Regions from separate parts of the Pseudomonas sp. M5A4_2d genome, predicted to be linked through region 1. Evidence: predicted binding sites of a transcription regulator. Region 1 holds the regulator's gene; each other region holds the start of a gene.
The links. Region 1 encodes sigma-54, which starts transcription at its own class of promoters, with help from an activator protein. Its sites were predicted from a motif close to ANTGGCATNNANNTTGCTNT; they were not measured.
Positions count from the first base shown of each region.

Region 2: the regulator sigma-54 is predicted to act here: its motif matches at 1,529-1,548, upstream of glnK (P-II family nitrogen regulator).
Region 3: the regulator sigma-54 is predicted to act here: its motif matches at 3,398-3,417, upstream of flgB (flagellar basal body rod protein FlgB).

Region 1 is NZ_JBKEZW010000007.1:138,592-144,062, reverse strand. Features, by position in the region: gene ACLBW8_RS17715 (ZIP family metal transporter) at 1-294, shown strand, start outside; gene ACLBW8_RS17710 (HPr family phosphocarrier protein) at 332-604, opposite strand; gene rapZ (RNase adapter RapZ) at 621-1,478, opposite strand; gene ptsN (PTS IIA-like nitrogen regulatory protein PtsN) at 1,481-1,945, opposite strand; gene hpf (ribosome hibernation-promoting factor, HPF/YfiA family) at 1,958-2,263, opposite strand; gene ACLBW8_RS17690 (RNA polymerase factor sigma-54) at 2,339-3,832, opposite strand; gene lptB (LPS export ABC transporter ATP-binding protein) at 4,017-4,742, opposite strand; gene lptA (lipopolysaccharide transport periplasmic protein LptA) at 4,742-5,317, opposite strand; gene lptC (LPS export ABC transporter periplasmic protein LptC) at 5,304-5,471, opposite strand, start outside.
Region 2 is NZ_JBKEZW010000002.1:433,563-439,033, forward strand. Features, by position in the region: gene ACLBW8_RS09015 (ammonium transporter) at 1-946, opposite strand, end outside; gene glnK (P-II family nitrogen regulator) at 982-1,320, opposite strand; gene ACLBW8_RS09025 (accessory factor UbiK family protein) at 1,742-2,002, shown strand; gene ACLBW8_RS09030 (YifB family Mg chelatase-like AAA ATPase) at 2,226-3,722, shown strand; gene ACLBW8_RS09035 (TetR/AcrR family transcriptional regulator) at 3,719-4,303, opposite strand; gene ACLBW8_RS09040 (ABC transporter six-transmembrane domain-containing protein) at 4,416-5,330, shown strand; gene ACLBW8_RS09045 (methyl-accepting chemotaxis protein) at 5,334-5,471, opposite strand, start outside.
Region 3 is NZ_JBKEZW010000001.1:68,520-73,990, reverse strand. Features, by position in the region: gene ACLBW8_RS00365 (hypothetical protein) at 1-206, opposite strand, end outside; gene flgE (flagellar hook protein FlgE) at 403-1,713, opposite strand; gene flgD (flagellar hook assembly protein FlgD) at 1,745-2,476, opposite strand; gene flgC (flagellar basal body rod protein FlgC) at 2,493-2,945, opposite strand; gene flgB (flagellar basal body rod protein FlgB) at 2,949-3,356, opposite strand; gene ACLBW8_RS00340 (hypothetical protein) at 3,689-4,462, shown strand; gene cheR (protein-glutamate O-methyltransferase CheR) at 4,554-5,381, opposite strand; gene ACLBW8_RS00330 (chemotaxis protein CheV) at 5,426-5,471, opposite strand, start outside.

The DNA of each region.
Region 1 (5,471 bases):
TTAGTGATCGCACTGGTCTTGGCCGGGGCGGGGATGTCGCGAGTCAAAGCGTTCCTGATCGGCGCGGCGTCGGGCCTGGTTGAACCGGTATTTGCTGTGCTGTGTGCGTGGTTGGTGAGCCTGGCGGAGGTTTTGTTGCCGCTGGGGCTCGCGCTGGCGGCTGGGGCGATGTTGCTGGTGGTGACGCACGAAGTGATCCCCGAGTCGCGCCGTAATGGTCACGAAAAGCTTGCCAGCCTGGGGTTGTGCGTCGGGTTCTGTTTGATGATGGTGATGGATACTGCTTTAGGGTGAGGCCATTGCAGCCTCACACCCGCCTCAAAGGGTGAGTTTACTCACCCTCATCAAAGAAGTTATTGATCAGCTTCACCAGCGCGTCCATCGCTTCCTGCTCTTGTTCGCCTTCCGTCTTTAAATGAATCTTGGTGCCCTTGCCGGCGGCCAGCATCATCATGGCCATAATACTTTTGCCGTCGACCATGGATTCCGGAGTGCGCCCGGCGCGGATCTGGCAAGGAAACTGCCCGGCAACACCGACAAATTTAGCTGAAGCGCGGGCGTGCAGGCCCAGCTTGTTGATGATTTCAATTTCCAGAGCGGGCATCGCGGGGGTGTTCCTTTCAGCTAAGGTCGCGGTGGCGAACCTGAACGTTCTTGAGGGTTTGTTGCAGCACCTGGCCCAGGCGTTCGGTCAGGTAGACCGAGCGATGGTGGCCTCCGGTGCAGCCGATGGCAATGGTGACATAGGCCCGATTGCTTGCCGCAAAGCGCGGCAACCATTTGAGCAGGTAGCTGGAGATGTCATGGAACATCTCCTCGACATCCGGCTGTGCAGCCAGGTACTCGGCCACTGGTTGATCAAGGCCTGACTGATCACGCAACTCCGGCTTCCAGTAAGGATTGGGCAGGCAGCGCACATCAAACACCAGGTCGGCATCCACAGGCATCCCACGCTTGAAGCCAAATGACTCGACCAGAAACGCGGTGCCAGGCTCCGGCTGATTCAACAAACGCAGCTTGATCGCATCACGCAATTGATACAGGTTCAGGCCGGTGGTGTTGATCTTGAGATCGGCGAGGTCAATGATCGGTCCCAGCAGTGTGGTCTCGTCCTCGATGGCTTCGGCCAGCGAGCGGTGAGGGCTGCTGAGGGGGTGGCGTCGACGGGTTTCGGAAAAGCGCTTGAGCAGCGTCTCCTCATCGGCGTCCAGGTACAGCACATCGCAATTAATATGCTTGGCGCGTACTTCCTCAAGCAATTGCGGGAAGCGCTGAAGATGGCTGGGCAGGTTTCGGGCGTCAATCGAGACGGCAACCAGAGGCTGCGCCAGTTCGGTGTGGATCAGTGCACGTTCCGCCAACTCGGGCAGCAAACCGGCGGGCAGGTTGTCGATGCAATAAAATCCGTTGTCCTCAAGGACGTTGAGGGCGGTGCTTTTACCCGAGCCGGAGCGGCCGCTGACGATGATCAAACGCATGATTACTGCCCGTTTTGTTCATCCAGGACAACCTGATAGAGCGCCTCATTGCTGTTGGCACTGCGCAGTTTGTCGCGTACTTCCTTGCGGTCGAGCATGCTGGCGATTTGCCGGAGCAGTTCCAGGTGCGCATCGGTGGCGGCTTGCGGGACCAGCAGGACGAACAGCAGGTCGACCGGGGCGCCGTCGATGGCGTCGAAATCAATAGGTTTTTCCATGTGCAGCAGGGCGCTGACTGGAGACTCACAGCCTTGCAGGCGGCAATGGGGAATGGCGATGCCGTTTCCAAAACCGGTTGAACCCAGTTTTTCACGGGCAATCAGCGCCTCATAGACAACTTGCTCATCCAGTTCAGGCACTTCGTGGCTGATCAGCTTGGCAATTTGTTCGAGGGCTTTCTTTTTACTGCCGCCCGGCACGTTCACCAGTGAACGGCCGGGGGTCAGGATGGTTTCAAGTCGAATCATGGGTGGGGAGTGTTAGCGGCCAGTGCCTTGAAGAAGGCTCTGCTGCTTTTCCTTATGCTTTTTAAGTTGGCGGTCAAGCTTGTCAGTCAAGGCATCGATCGATGCATACATGTCTTCATGCTCGGCATTGGCGACCACTTCGCCACCGGGTATCTGCAAGGTCGCTTCAATTTTCTGCTGAAGCTTATCGACCTTCATGATGACCTGCACATTGGTGATCTTGTCGAAATGACCCTCGAGTCGTTTCAGCTTCTGCTCGACATATTCGCGCAATGGAGGGGTGACTTCTACATGGTGTCCACTGATGTTGACTTGCATACAGCTTCTCCTTCGTTGCCAGTGCATAAAGCGACAGGCAAAAGCGCCTGCCACTGGAACGCTATGGCCCGCCCGTCACATCAAACGCTTACGCTCGCTGGAAGGCGCGATCCCGAGGGACTCGCGGTACTTGGCGACGGTTCGACGGGCGACCTGAATGCCTTGTGCCTCCAGTAAACCAGCGATCTTGCTGTCACTCAACGGCTTTTTCTGATTTTCCGCGGCAACCAGTTTTTTGATGATCGCGCGGATCGCCGTGGACGAGCATTCGCCGCCTTCGGAGGTGCTTACGTGGCTGGAGAAAAAGTATTTCAGCTCATAAATACCCCGTGGGGTATGCATGAATTTCTGTGTGGTCACCCTGGAAATTGTCGATTCATGCATGCCTACCGCTTCGGCGATATCGTGCAGGACCAGGGGTTTCATGGCCTCGTCGCCGTATTCCAGGAAGCCGCGTTGATGCTCGACGATCTGAGTAGCCACTTTCATCAGGGTTTCGTTGCGGCTTTGCAGGCTCTTGATGAACCAGCGCGCTTCCTGCAACTGGTTGCGCATAAAGGTGTTATCGGCGCTGGTATCGGCACGGCGCACAAAACCTGCGTATTGCGGGTTGACCCGCAGACGAGGCACCGACTCCTGGTTCAGCTCTACCAGCCAACGTTCGTTGTCTTTGCGCACGATCACATCGGGAACGACATATTCGGCTTCGCTGGACTCGATCTGCGAGCCCGGGCGAGGGTTAAGGCTCTGCACCAGCTCGATGACCTGGCGCAGGTCGTCTTCCTTGAGCTTCATACGGCGCATCAACTGGCTGTAGTCGCGGCTGCCCAGCAGGTCGATGTAGTCGGTGACCAGGCGCTGGGCTTCGGCGAGCCACGGGGTCTTGGCAGGCAGTTGGCGCAGTTGCAGCAACAGGCACTCACTCAGCGTGCGCGCGCCGATACCGGCGGGTTCGAACTGCTGGATGCGGTGCAGGACGGCTTCGATTTCGTCCAGTTCGATGTCCAGTTCCGGATCGAAAGCCTCAAGGATCTCTTCGAGAGTCTCGTCCAGATAACCCTGGTTATTGATGCAGTCGATCAGGGTCACGGCGATCAGGCGATCGGTGTCGGACATCGGCGCCAGGTTCAATTGCCACAGCAAATGGCTCTGCAAGCTCTCGCCGACGGAGGTGCGGGTGGTGAAATCCCACTCGTCATCATCATTGCTGGGCAGGCTGCTGGCGCTGGTCTGATAAACGTCTTCCCAGGCGGTATCTACTGGAAGCTCGTTGGGAATGCGTTCGTTCCATTCGCCTTCCTCAAGGTTGTCCACCGTAGGGGCGGTTTCCTGATAGGAAGGTTCCTGCACGTCGGAATTGGGTTTTTGCTCGATGTTGTCGGCCAGCGGGTCTGCATTATCGAAGTCGTCGCCTTCTTCCTGGCGTTCGAGCATCGGATTGGACTCCAGGGCCTCCTGGATTTCCTGTTGCAGGTCCAGGGTCGACAATTGGAGCAGGCGGATGGCCTGTTGCAGCTGCGGTGTCATCGTCAGCTGCTGGCCCATTCTCAGGACTAGCGATGGTTTCATGGCAGGGGCTTAACACCTTATTCGCCGGCGCAATGCGCCATCCACGACAGGGCGCGTGAGCGCCAAACATAAGCAAATTATATGCCTGATGTCGGGGGCTTTGCCTAGAGCGCGGTAACAATAAAAAACCGGAGGTTTTTATTGACTCCCGCGCGCTTTGGCGAACGGCCAGACACCACAGTGCTTACAGGCGGAACTCGTGGCCCAGGTATACTTCCTTGACCAGTTCGTTGGCCAGGATGGTGGCGGAGTCGCCTTCGGCGATCAGCTGACCATCGTTGACGATATAAGCCGTTTCACAGATATCGAGGGTCTCACGGACGTTGTGGTCGGTGATCAATACACCGATACCCTTGGCCTTGAGATGATGGATGATCTGTTTGATGTCGCCGACCGAGATCGGGTCGACGCCGGCGAAGGGTTCATCCAGCAGGATGAATTTCGGCGCAGTGGCCAGGGCACGGGCGATTTCCACACGGCGACGCTCACCACCGGACAAGCTCATGCCGAGGTTGTCGCGAATGTGGTTGATGTGGAATTCCTGCAGCAGGCTTTCCAGCTCTTTGCGGCGGCCGTCACGGTCGAGTTCCTTGCGGGTCTCCAGGATCGCCATGATGTTGTCTGCTACCGACAGTTTGCGGAAGATCGACGCCTCTTGGGGAAGATAGCCGATACCTGCGCGCGCACGACCGTGCATCGGCTGGTTGCTTACGTCCAGGTCGTCGATCAATACACGGCCCTGATCCGCCTGGACCAGGCCAACAATCATGTAGAAGCACGTGGTCTTGCCGGCGCCGTTGGGGCCGAGCAAGCCAACGATCTGGCCGCTGTCGATCGATAAACTGACGTCGCGTACGACCTGACGGCTTTTATAAGCCTTGGCCAGATGCTGGGCTTTCAGGGTTGCCATTAGTTCGCCTTCTTCGCAGCGGGTTTGGGCGCAGGCTGGGCGGCGCCTTCTTTCTGCTTCGGCTGGATAACCATGTCGATGCGCGGCTTCGGAGTGCCGATCTTCGAGCCGGTAGCGCGACCCGCCTGGGCGATCTGCTTCACCGTGTCATAGGTGATTTTTTCACCGTCGGTGGTGTTGCCATCGCTGCTGACAACCCTGGCCTGGTCGATCAGGATGATGCGATTCTGCTGGGCGTGATACTGGATGGTCTTGCCATAGCCCTTGATCGGAGCCGGGTCCGTAGCCGCCTGCTTCTGTTCGAAGTAAGCCAGGTTGCCCACCGACGTCACCACATCAATGTCGCCAGCCGGCGTACGCGTGAGCGTCACCGTGTTGCCGGTGATTTTCATCGAGCCTTGGGTGATGATCACGGCGCCTGTGTAGGTCGCAACACCTTGCTTGTCATCCAACTGAGCGTCGTCAGCCTGGATGTGGATCGGTTGCTGGCTATCGTTCGGCAGAGCCCAGGCGCTCACGCTTCCCAGTGCTGCGCCCAGACCGAGCAAAATAGGGAGGGTTTTAACGAGCCTCATACTGTCCTCTTACGTTCGATAGCAGGTGTATCCTGCTTTCTTTCAAATACGCTTTCATTCCCTTGCCAGTCGATACACCGCCAGCGCCGTCGATTCTAACGTCTTGCTCGGTCTGCGCATATTGCTGTTGTGGGAAAACGGTCATGCGACTGCT
Region 2 (5,471 bases), on a different contig from region 1:
CCGGGGTGATTGCAACCAAGCCGGCCACTACACCCGAGGCGATGCCCAGTGCACTTGGCTTACCGTGGGTGACCCACTCGGCGAACATCCAGCCCAGCGCCGCAGCCGCGGTAGCAATCTGGGTGACCAGCATCGCCATACCGGCAGTGCCGTTGGCCGCAGCGGCGGAACCTGCGTTGAAGCCGAACCAGCCAACCCACAACATGGCTGCACCCACCAGGGTATAACCGAGGTTGTGAGGTGCCATTGGCGTGGTCGGGAAGCCTTTACGCTTGCCGAGTACCAGGCACGCCACCAAGCCAGCCACACCGGCGTTGATGTGCACCACAGTGCCGCCCGCGAAGTCCAGCACGCCCCAGTCGCCCAGCAACGAACCCGGACCGCCCCACACCATGTGGGCAATCGGTGCGTAGACCAGGGTGAACCAGACGCCCATGAAAATCAGCATCGCGGAGAACTTCATACGCTCAGCGAAAGCACCGACGATCAGCGCAGGCGTAATGATGGCGAACGTCATCTGGAAGGTGACAAACACCGCCTCAGGGAACAGCGCCGCAGGGCCGGTAATGCTCGCCGGAGTCACACCCGACAGGAACAGTTTGGACAGGCCGCCCACGAACGAGTTGAGGTTGACGACGCCTGCTTCCATACCGGTGGTGTCGAACGCCATGCTGTAGCCGTAAACGAACCACAAGATAGTGATCAAACCGGTGATGGCGAAGCACTGCATCATCACGGAAAGAATGTTTTTGGAGCGAACCATGCCGCCGTAGAACAGCGCCAGGCCTGGAATGGTCATGAACAGCACCAGCGCGGTGGACGTGAGCATCCACGCCGTGTCGCCGGAATTGAGGACTGGAGCAGGGACTGGGTCCGCCGCCAATGCCAAGGCCGGCATTACGAGGGACAACAGGGCTCCTAGCCCTGCGAATTTACGCAGAGTCATATTGTTTTCTCCTGGGGCGTTGGGGGTTTGGCGGCTTAGATTGCGTCGGTATCGGTTTCGCCGGTACGGATGCGAATAGCCTGTTCCAGATTGACCACGAAGATCTTGCCGTCACCGATCTTGCCGGTGTTGGCCGCCTTGGTTATCGCCTCGATGACCCGGTCAAGATCCTTGTCGTCAATGGCGACATCAATCTTCACCTTCGGCAGAAAATCGACCACGTATTCCGCGCCACGATACAGCTCGGTATGACCCTTCTGCCGACCGAAGCCCTTGACCTCAGTAACGGTAATGCCCTGCACGCCGATCTCGGACAACGACTCGCGTACATCGTCCAACTTGAACGGCTTGATGATGGCAGTGACTAGCTTCATGAAAACTCTCTCCCGAATTGGTGGACTTGCCCCAGGAAAACAAACCCGTCTCAAGTCTAAGCGCAGTGCCTGGCTTTGTAACGCGTCGTCGCCTCGGCATTTGCCGTTGCGACGCCAGCGAACCACTGGTGACGAAACCTGTACCCCTGATCCGTCGGCGCACTGCATTCGTCACAGCGACTGCATCAGTGCATGGGTCATGATCGTCTAAGCAGAAAGCTTGCCAGCTCCGTAAAAACCACTGAAATCAGTCCGTTGCCCACTTATGCCCACCTGCGGGGCTGTATGGCGACGCCAATGCGCACAAAAACAGTGCGTAGCCGCCCGGCCCCCTGCGCGAAAAGCGTGCGTCTGTGGCCGTGAAAGGACTATAGACGCTGCGTGATACACTGCCCGCCAACAGTTTTCCGGAATATTTCCCATGCTCGCGCCCAAAGACCTCCTCGACGCCCTGAGCGGCCACGCCTCTCGCCTGTTCAGCGGCGACACCCCGCTGCCCCGCAACGAAATCGAAAGCCAGTTCAAAGCGTTGCTGCAAAGCGGCTTCAGCAAGCTCGACCTGGTGAGCCGGGAAGAGTTTGATAGCCAGATGGTCGTACTGGCCCGCACCCGTGCGCGGCTGGAGAGCCTGGAGGCGAAGGTGGCGGAGTTGGAAGCGCGGCTCGCACCCACTGCTGAGTAACTGTCACAACTCAGTCAACTGTGGGAGCGGGCTTGCTCGCGAATGCGGTCTGTCAGATTCATAGATGCTGACTGACCCACCGTATTCGCGAGCAAGTCCGCTCCCACATTGGTATTGCGCTACTCCTCGGATACGTTCTGTAAAACCTCTCCCGCCTCGCTCTCCACCCCCTCGTCTACCCTTGAAAAACCGCAGGAAGCGGCCCTCTCTTCAAGGAACGAGCATGTCCCTCGCCATCGTCCACAGCCGCGCCCAGATTGGCGTCGAAGCCCCTGCCGTCAGCGTTGAAGTGCATATGGCCAACGGCCTGCCCTCCCTGACGCTGGTAGGCCTGCCGGAAACTGCCGTCAAGGAAAGCAAGGACCGCGTGCGCAGCGCCATCCTTAACTCAGCGCTGCAATACCCGGCCCGCCGCATCACCCTCAACCTCGCGCCTGCCGACCTGCCCAAGGACGGCGGGCGTTTTGATTTGGCGATTGCCCTGGGGATTCTGGCGGCCAGCATGCAAGTGCCGGCGTTGATGCTGGACGACGTGGAGTGCCTGGGGGAGTTGGCGCTGTCCGGTGAGGTGCGCGCGGTCAAAGGCGTGCTGCCCGCCGCGCTGGCGGCGCGCAAGGCCGGGCGCACCGTGATAGTGCCTCGGGCCAATGCCGAGGAAGCGTGCCTGGCGTCGGGGTTGAAGGTGATTGCGGTAGACCACCTGCTACAGGTGGTGGCGCACCTGAACGGGCATGTGCCGATTGAGCCCTATAAGTCCGACGGGCTGCTGTACCTGAACAAACCCTATCCGGACCTGAGCGAAGTGCAGGGGCAACTGGCAGCCAAGCGCGCTTTGCTGATCGCGGCGGCGGGCGCGCATAACCTGCTGTTCAGCGGGCCACCCGGCACCGGCAAGACGTTGCTCGCCAGTCGGCTGCCTGGGCTGCTGCCGCCACTGAGTGAACAGGAAGCCCTGGAAGTCGCCGCGATTCAGTCAGTGGTCAGCCCGGCGCCGCTGAGCCATTGGCCGCACCGCCCGTTTCGCCAGCCGCACCACTCCGCTTCCGGGCCGGCGCTGGTGGGCGGGGGTTCAAAACCACAACCCGGGGAAATCACCCTCGCCCACCATGGTGTGCTGTTTCTGGATGAGTTGCCGGAGTTTGATCGCAAAGTGCTGGAGGTGCTGCGCGAGCCACTGGAGTCGGGGCATATTGTGATTTCCCGCGCCCGTGACCGGGTGAGTTTCCCCGCGCGTTTTCAATTGGTGGCCGCCATGAACCCCTGCCCTTGCGGCTATCTGGGCGACCCCAGCGGGCGTTGCCGCTGTACGCCGGAGCAGATCCAGCGCTATCGCAACAAACTCTCCGGGCCATTGCTGGACCGCATCGACTTGCACGTAACCGTCGCCCGGGAAACGACCGCGTTGAACCCCACCCAACAGGACGGCGATAACACGGCGAAGGCGTCAGCAGAGGTTGCCGAGGCCCGCGAGCGCCAGCAACGACGTCAAGGCTGTGCCAATGCTTTTCTGGACCTGCCAGGGTTACGCAAGCACTGTCGACTGGCGAAAGCCGATGAGAGCTGGCTGGAAAGCGCCTGCGAACGGCTGACATTGTCCCTGCGCGCAGCCCATCGGTTGCTCAAGGTGGCGCGGACCCTGGCCGACCTTGAACAGGTAGAGCACATCGCCCGCCATCATTTGGCGGAGGCGCTGCAGTACCGCCCTGCGGCAGTTGGCTAATGCGCCTTGGGGAAATCCAATAGCAGCCTCGCCACTTCCATCACCTCATCCAGCACCGCTTCGGCCGATTCGGTGGATGGCTTAAGCATCAGGTCATCGGCATAGCCCATCGCCAAGGCAAAGATCTGCCGGGCAGCGCGTTGGGGCGAATCACAGCGAAAAACGCCTTCAGCGACACCTTGCTCGATCACTTCGGCAAGCATGCCTTGCCATTGAGCATTGATCACCAGATAGGCCTGAGCCATCTGCGGGTCATGCATCGCCTCGTCCCACGCATCCAGCCACAGCGCCCAGCCAGCGTCGGCGGTGCACGGCAGGCAATCGCGCAAGAACCCGACCAGCGCCTCAAGCGGCGGCACGCCCGCCAGCGGGGCGCGGACCTCATCCAATTGTTCATTGGCAAAACGCACAAAGGCTTCGCGGCGCAGCTCATTCCAGTCGCTGAAGTAGTGGTAGACGTGGCTGCGGGACAGGCCGGCATGCTCGGCCAGGTCGCGGGTGGACACATCGGCAAACCCCTTGCTGCGAAACAGCTCCAGGGCGGCGGCGATGATTTGGTCTTTACGGTCGATACGCGACATGGACAATTCCTTCGGGCGCCGGTAGATGGGTGGCGCTTGCTTTTTGAGCGATCGCTCAAGGATACTTGAGCAGTCGCTCAATAATAGCGTCTATCACCCCATTGGTGCACCTATGTCATCCGTCACTCCGCAAATTCTGATCGAAGAAAGCAAGAAAATTGGCCAACAGTCCGCCAGCCAGACCCTCAAAGCAATTGCCCGGGCCTACCCTGGCAAGTTGTTTTGCACGCTGTCGCTGGTTGCACTGGAGAACGCGCTACTGCTGGCCTACCCGCTATTTGCAGGGTTTGCAGTGGACTCGATCATCCGCGGCGATGCCGGCAGTGCGTTGTTTTACGCCGCCGTGGTCTTGATGTTTTGGGTGGTCGGGGCGGCGCGCCGCGCGTTGGACACCCGCACCTTCACGCGGATCTACGCTGACCTCGCGGTGCCGGTCATTCTCAACCAGCGCCTGCAAAATCACAGCACGTCAAGGGCAGCGGCGCGGGTGGTATTGGCACGGGATTTTGTCGACTTCTTCGAAAAACACGTGCCGATCATCGCGACGGCGCTGGTCTCCATCGTCGGTGCGGCGGTGATGTTGCTGGTGATCGAACCGTGGATCGGCCTGGCGTGTCTGGGGGCACTGCTGTTGTGCACCACCTTGCTGCCACGCTTCGCCCGGCGCAATCAGCAGCTGCATGAGCGCTTGAATGACCGCCTGGAGAAGGAAATCGGTTTGGTGGAAAAGGTCGGCGTGCAAACCTTGCAGCGCCACTATCACGTGCTGTCGCGCCTGCGGATCTGGCTGTCAGACCGCGAGGCGGCCGCGTTCCTGTTTATCGGTACGCTCGCCGCCCTGCTGTTTGTCGTCGCGATCAGCCAGCTGGCCCTGTCGCCTGCGGTCAAGGCCGGCCACGTGTACGCGGTAATGACTTACCTGTGGACCTTCGTCAGCAGCCTGGATGAGGCGCCGGGGATGGTCGATCAGCTCGCGCGCCTCAAGGATATCGGCAAGCGTGTGGACCCAGGCCTCGGCGACCGCTAGGCCTCAACGAAACCGATCCACCTCATGCCGCAAGCCAGCCGCCAGGGTTTCCAGTTCCCTGGCGGTAATGGCCAGGTTCGACACCACTTCACGCTGCTCGCTGTTGGCCAGCGCAATGCTTTGCAGGTTGCTGCTGAGCAC
Region 3 (5,471 bases), on a different contig from region 1:
TCTCGCAGATCCTTGACGGTCTGGCTCTTGGACGTTTTCTCGGCATCATCAAGCTCTCTGAGAAGCTTACCGACAACATCCTTATTGGCATCTACGTCGTCCTTTTTGTCCTCAGAGCGGCTTACGCCCCCCAGGTGCTGCCCTGCCCCACCCACGTCATAACGCACACCCCCAGCCCCATGGCCGGGCACCGATGAATTCCACATACCAAGCCCCTTTTAACGACAGGATCCAACGCCTTTCGGCTTGATATGTGGAAAGAACGGTGTAGTCAGTTCCAATCAGCGCGTGTCATCTCTCGAACGGGCAGGTGGTGGGAAAAGGGCTAAATGCCAAATGACAGGCAAAAAAAACCCCTCGGCTGAGGGGCTTTCGCTTCGCTTGCGCGTCAGGGCTACAGCATCAGGTCATCTGAATGATGGTCTGCATGATGGTGCTCTGGGTGGAGATCGTCTTGGCGTTCGCCTGGTAGTTGCTCTGGGCCTTGATCAGGTCCACCAGCTCGTTGGTCAGGTTGACGTTGGAGTTCTCCAGCGATTTGGACACGATCGAACCCAGCGTACCGGCTTGCGGGGTGTCGTAACCCGGCTGGCCCGACGCGAAGGTTTCTTTCCAGGCCGTGCCGCCAGCCGGCTGCAGGCCCTGCTCGTTGTTGAAGCTGGCCAGGGAAAGCTGGCCGATGGCCTTGCTCTGCTGGTTGCTGAAGGTGGCGAACAGCACGCCGTTACCGTCAATGCTCAGGCCGGTGATCTGGCCGGTGGCGTAGCCATCGGTGACCGGCGGGTTGCGGTATGTGGCCGAGTTGTACTGGGTAATGTTGGCCATGTTAATGGCAATCCCGCCAGGGTTGGCGTTCGCACCGTTTTTGGTCCATACGCCGTTGGTCACGGTGCCCGGCACCCAACCGGTCAGCTGCAAGGTGGTGCTGGACGTAGTACCGGTGATAATCCCGGTGAGTTTGCCGGAACCGTCGAAGCTCAATGTCGATGCAACCGGAGGCGTCGAACCCGTGCCGGTAGGCGCCGAACCGTCAGGGTTACGACCATCGATCAGGGTGTAGGACTTCCAGGTGTTGGAATCCGTTTTGACCACGTACTGCACCATTGGGTGGGCGTTACCCTGGGTGTCATACAAAGTGGTGTTGTACTGGGTGCTGAAGGTGGTGGAATCGGTCGGATCAAACGGCTTGACCGTCTGGTCGATCACCGGCGACGAGGAATTCAGGTTACTGGTGGAATCCACCTTGCTGGAAGCCTTCGGCGGCAGGTTCGACAGGTTCAATTGCAGGTCGGTCAGCGCGCCTTTGACGATGTTGCCATCGCCGTCCGCCGCGTAGCCTTGCAGGCGCGAGGTGCCGGTGTTGTTGGTGATGTAGCCGTCTTTATCCGAGTGGAAGGCACCGTTGCGGGTGTATTCCAGCGAACCGTCGCTGCCCTTCTGCACAAAGAACCCGCCGCCCTGGATCGCCATGTCCAGCAGACCGCCGGTGTTGTTGACGTCGCCCTGGGTGAACTGCTGTGACACTGCCGCCAGGTTCACACCGCTGCCGACACTGTTCTGGCCGGTGCCCAGCTTGGACGCCGCGTAAATGTCCGAAAATTCCGCGCGGGACGATTTGAAACCGGTGGTCGCAACGTTGGCAATGTTGTTGCCGGTTACGTCCAGTTGTTTGTTGGCCGCATAGAGGCCGCTAAGGCCGATGTTAAAAGACATGTTTCTCTCCCTCTGCCGTATTTAGGCGGCTCTATGTACCGATAGTCTGGATTTGCGACAGCTTGACGCTGCCCATACCGCCTGCAAGGTTCAGCAGCATTTCGCCGCCGGTCTTGCTCAACGTCACGCTGGTCACCGTTGCCGGCAGCGACGTTAGCAGGGCAACCGCGTCGCCCTTGTCATTCTTGGTGCTGGCCGCGAAGGTGTAAGTCCCGGCTGGCGCGACCTCACCGTTGTCGTTCTTGCCGTCCCAGATAAAACTGGAATCGCCGGCGCTTTGGGCGCCCATGTCGATAGTGCGCACCGCATTGCCGTCCTTGTCGGTGATCTTGACGGAGACGTTGCCTGTCGCCGCCGTCACCGCCACCGAGCCGGTCATGCTCTTGCTGGTATCCACCATGGCCGTGTTGGTCTGGGTGATGATCGAACGCCCGACCAGCGACGACGCCTGCAGCGCTTGCGAAGAGCTGAAGTTGCTGGAGATCGCATTCACCGAGTCGTTCAGGGTGTTAATGCCTTCCAGGCTGCTGAACTGCGCCAGCTGCGCCACGAACGCACCGTTATCCTGAGGCGACAGCGGGTTCTGGTTTTTCAGCTGGGTCACCAGCAGTTGCAGGAACGCATCCTTGCCCAGCGCCTGGTTACCCGTGGCCGCCGAGGCAGCCGAGCTGAGGCTGCTGTTGTCCGTCGCGGTCTTGACCTTGGTGTTGAACAGGTCCTGAACCGCCGTGTTGGGTGTAGAAGTGGTATCAACGATGGCCATTATTTGGCGCCCCTTATCACTGACCCAGGGTCAGGACCTTCTGCATCATGGTTTTGGCGGTGTTCATCATTTCCGCGTTGGTCTGGAACGAGCGGCTGGCGGAAATCATATCGGCCATTTCCTCGACCACGTTGACGTTGGGGTAGTACACGTACCCCTTTTCGTTCGCGGCAGGGTGGTTAGGCTCGTAACGGGCTTCCAGGTTGCTCTGGTCTTCGACCACACCGAGTACCTGTACGCCCTGGCCTGCGGCATCCTGATTCTGGAACAGCGAATCGCCGCTACCGCTCTGGCTACCTTGGCCGCCCTGGAACATGGTGGCGAACACCGGGTGACGGGCGCGGTAAGTCTGATCAATGCTCGAAGACACGGTCTCGGCGTTGGCGATGTTACTGGCGACGGTGTTCAAACGCGTGGTCTGCGCGCTCATGCCACTGCCGGCAATATTGAAAACACTGGCTAGGGACATGGCTTACTCTCCACGCAGGGCTGACATCAGCCCTTTGAATTTGCTGTTGAGCAGGGTGAAGCTGGCCTGGAAGTTCACCGAGTTCTCGGCGTAGGCCGATTGCTCAAGTTGGGCATCGACGGTGTTCTGATCGATCGACGGTTGCATCGGCGTGCGATACAGCAACGACTCGTCACCATTGCCCAGGCCTTGCGCTTCAATATGACGGCTGTTGGTCATGTTCAAGGCAAAGGTGCCGTTCTTGGTCTTGTCCTGCTGTGCAGCGAGCACAGCGGAGAAGTCCAGGTCCCGAGCCTTGTAGTTCGGGGTATCGGCGTTGGCAATGTTGTTGGCCAGGACTTCAGCACGCTGGGCGCGGAAGCCCAGGGCTTGTTCGTGGATACCGAGCGCTTTATCGAAGCTGATGCTCATGGCGGAAACCCTTAGGCTGACCTGCTTTTCGTATCTGGGTTATAGCAAGGCGCATGCCAATTCGTTCAAAGCCCGTAATTCAAGGGTTTGCGAGGGGAGCGCCTGCGGCATTGCCAGAAAAGCGGCAACGAACTTCCGCGTGGCGCCAGGAAAGCGGCAACCGGGTTTGCCGCTTTTACGCAGTGGCGGCAAACGAGCATAAACACGGTGAGCCCGTTACCGGAAGTTCTTACCGTCCGTCTGCACTGTCATTTCTAACAGTTGTGAAGCACCGCTTCTTCGAAGCCTTATTGGAGCGGAAATCACTTCACTCAAGGCAGAGGCTCACAACGATGAACGTACCGCCGCTCGGTTTCTCACTGCAAGATTCCGCACAGCCGATTCCAAACCTGAATACCAACCTGCTGGTTGGCAACTGCGCAGAAGTCAGCTGTAATTTCCCCCTGCTGCCCATGGACTTTGTAAATATAAACATGATCAGCAGCATCCTGGGCGGCGACCATAACCAAAGCTTTTCAATTGGCCAAGCCTCACCCTCTCTCACTGCCCTGATACCCCGAGACCGTGTTGAAGCCAATGAGGGCAACAGCGTGCGACTACGGCTGACCATCAGGCGTAACGGGGTCTCCACACCTGCAAATGACGCGACCGTGACCATCAACCGTCGCCCGGTTGTCACGCCGACGCCAGATACAGTCTGGGATTTCAACGACGGCACGCTCCAGGGCTGGGTGCCTCAAGGGAGCTACGTGGGATTACTACGTGTTATCAATAATGAAGTGGTCGCAAACTTGCCCAACAGTGTGCCGGGTGCCTCCCACATCATTACCCGCTCAGTGCCGGTGATCGCAGGGCGCACCTATAATTGCAGCTTCAACGCCCGAACAGACTTGCCCGCTGCCGACGGCTCACGCTTGTATATGACGATGAATGGCAAATCGATCGGCCGCGCGGCACCGCTCCTGCCAGGCTTCACGCTATTAGAAAGCGGGACGTTCATCGCGCCGATTACAGGCAGCGTGCATCTGGGTATTTTCAACGAAGCGGTACCCAGGGGTATTCATCAATTGGCCTTGGACACTATCAGCATCACGCTCATGCCCTGACTAAGGCCAACGAAGTAGCACCGATACGTTGCGCCAATAAAAAACGGGAGGCCTTTTTCGGGCCTCCCGTTTTTTATTGCTTAGACGCCAATCACTTGGCCTGGTAAATGATGCCGGGACTGCACTGCACCATCTGGTAATGATCCGGCAGGCCGTTCAACGCCTCCGACGCACCGAGGAACAGGTAACCGCCGCGCTTGAGCGTGCCGTGAATACGCAGCAGGATGTCCTTCTTCACCTCGGCCGAAAAGTAGATCAGCACGTTGCGGCAAAACACCATGTCGAACTTGCCCAGGCTGGCATAACTATCGAGCAAGTTGAACGAACGAAACTCCACCCGGCTCTTGATCGGCGCCTTGACCGCCCAACGCCCGGCCCCTTTCGGGTCGAAGTGACGTTGCAGGCGCTCCGGGGACAAACCACGGCCCAGGGCCAGGCTGTCGTACTCGCCAGTCTTGCAATTGGTGAGCATGGTGCCGGACAAATCCGTGGCCACAATTTGCGCACCGGCCTTTAACTGCCCCATGTTAGTCCGCTCGAACTCGTCGATGGACATCGAAATCGAATACGGTTCCTGCCCCGAAGAGCAGGCGGCCGACCAGATACGCAGTCGCTGGCCCGGGCTGGCCTTGATGGCCTCCGGCAGCACCTTGTTCTTGAGCACTTCGAAGGGGTAGGTGTCGCGAAACCATAAGGTTTCGTTGGTGGTCATGGCATCGACCACCATTTCCTTGAGCCCACTGCGCGGTTGACCCTGAATGCGCTGAACCAACTCACCCAGGGACTTGATGCCCTGCTGCTCCATCAGTTTGTTGAGACGGCTGGATACCAGGTATTGCTTGTTTTCACCAAGCAATATGCCACAGGCTTTTTCCAGGAAGACCCGGAACTGTTCGAAATCTAAATTACCCGTAGACAAGGATACCGCCTCTTTAATCGTGTGACCGCCAGGGGGAACTCCCCCTAGCCGTGATCTGCTGCCTTGATCCGGTCGACTACCCGGGATGCC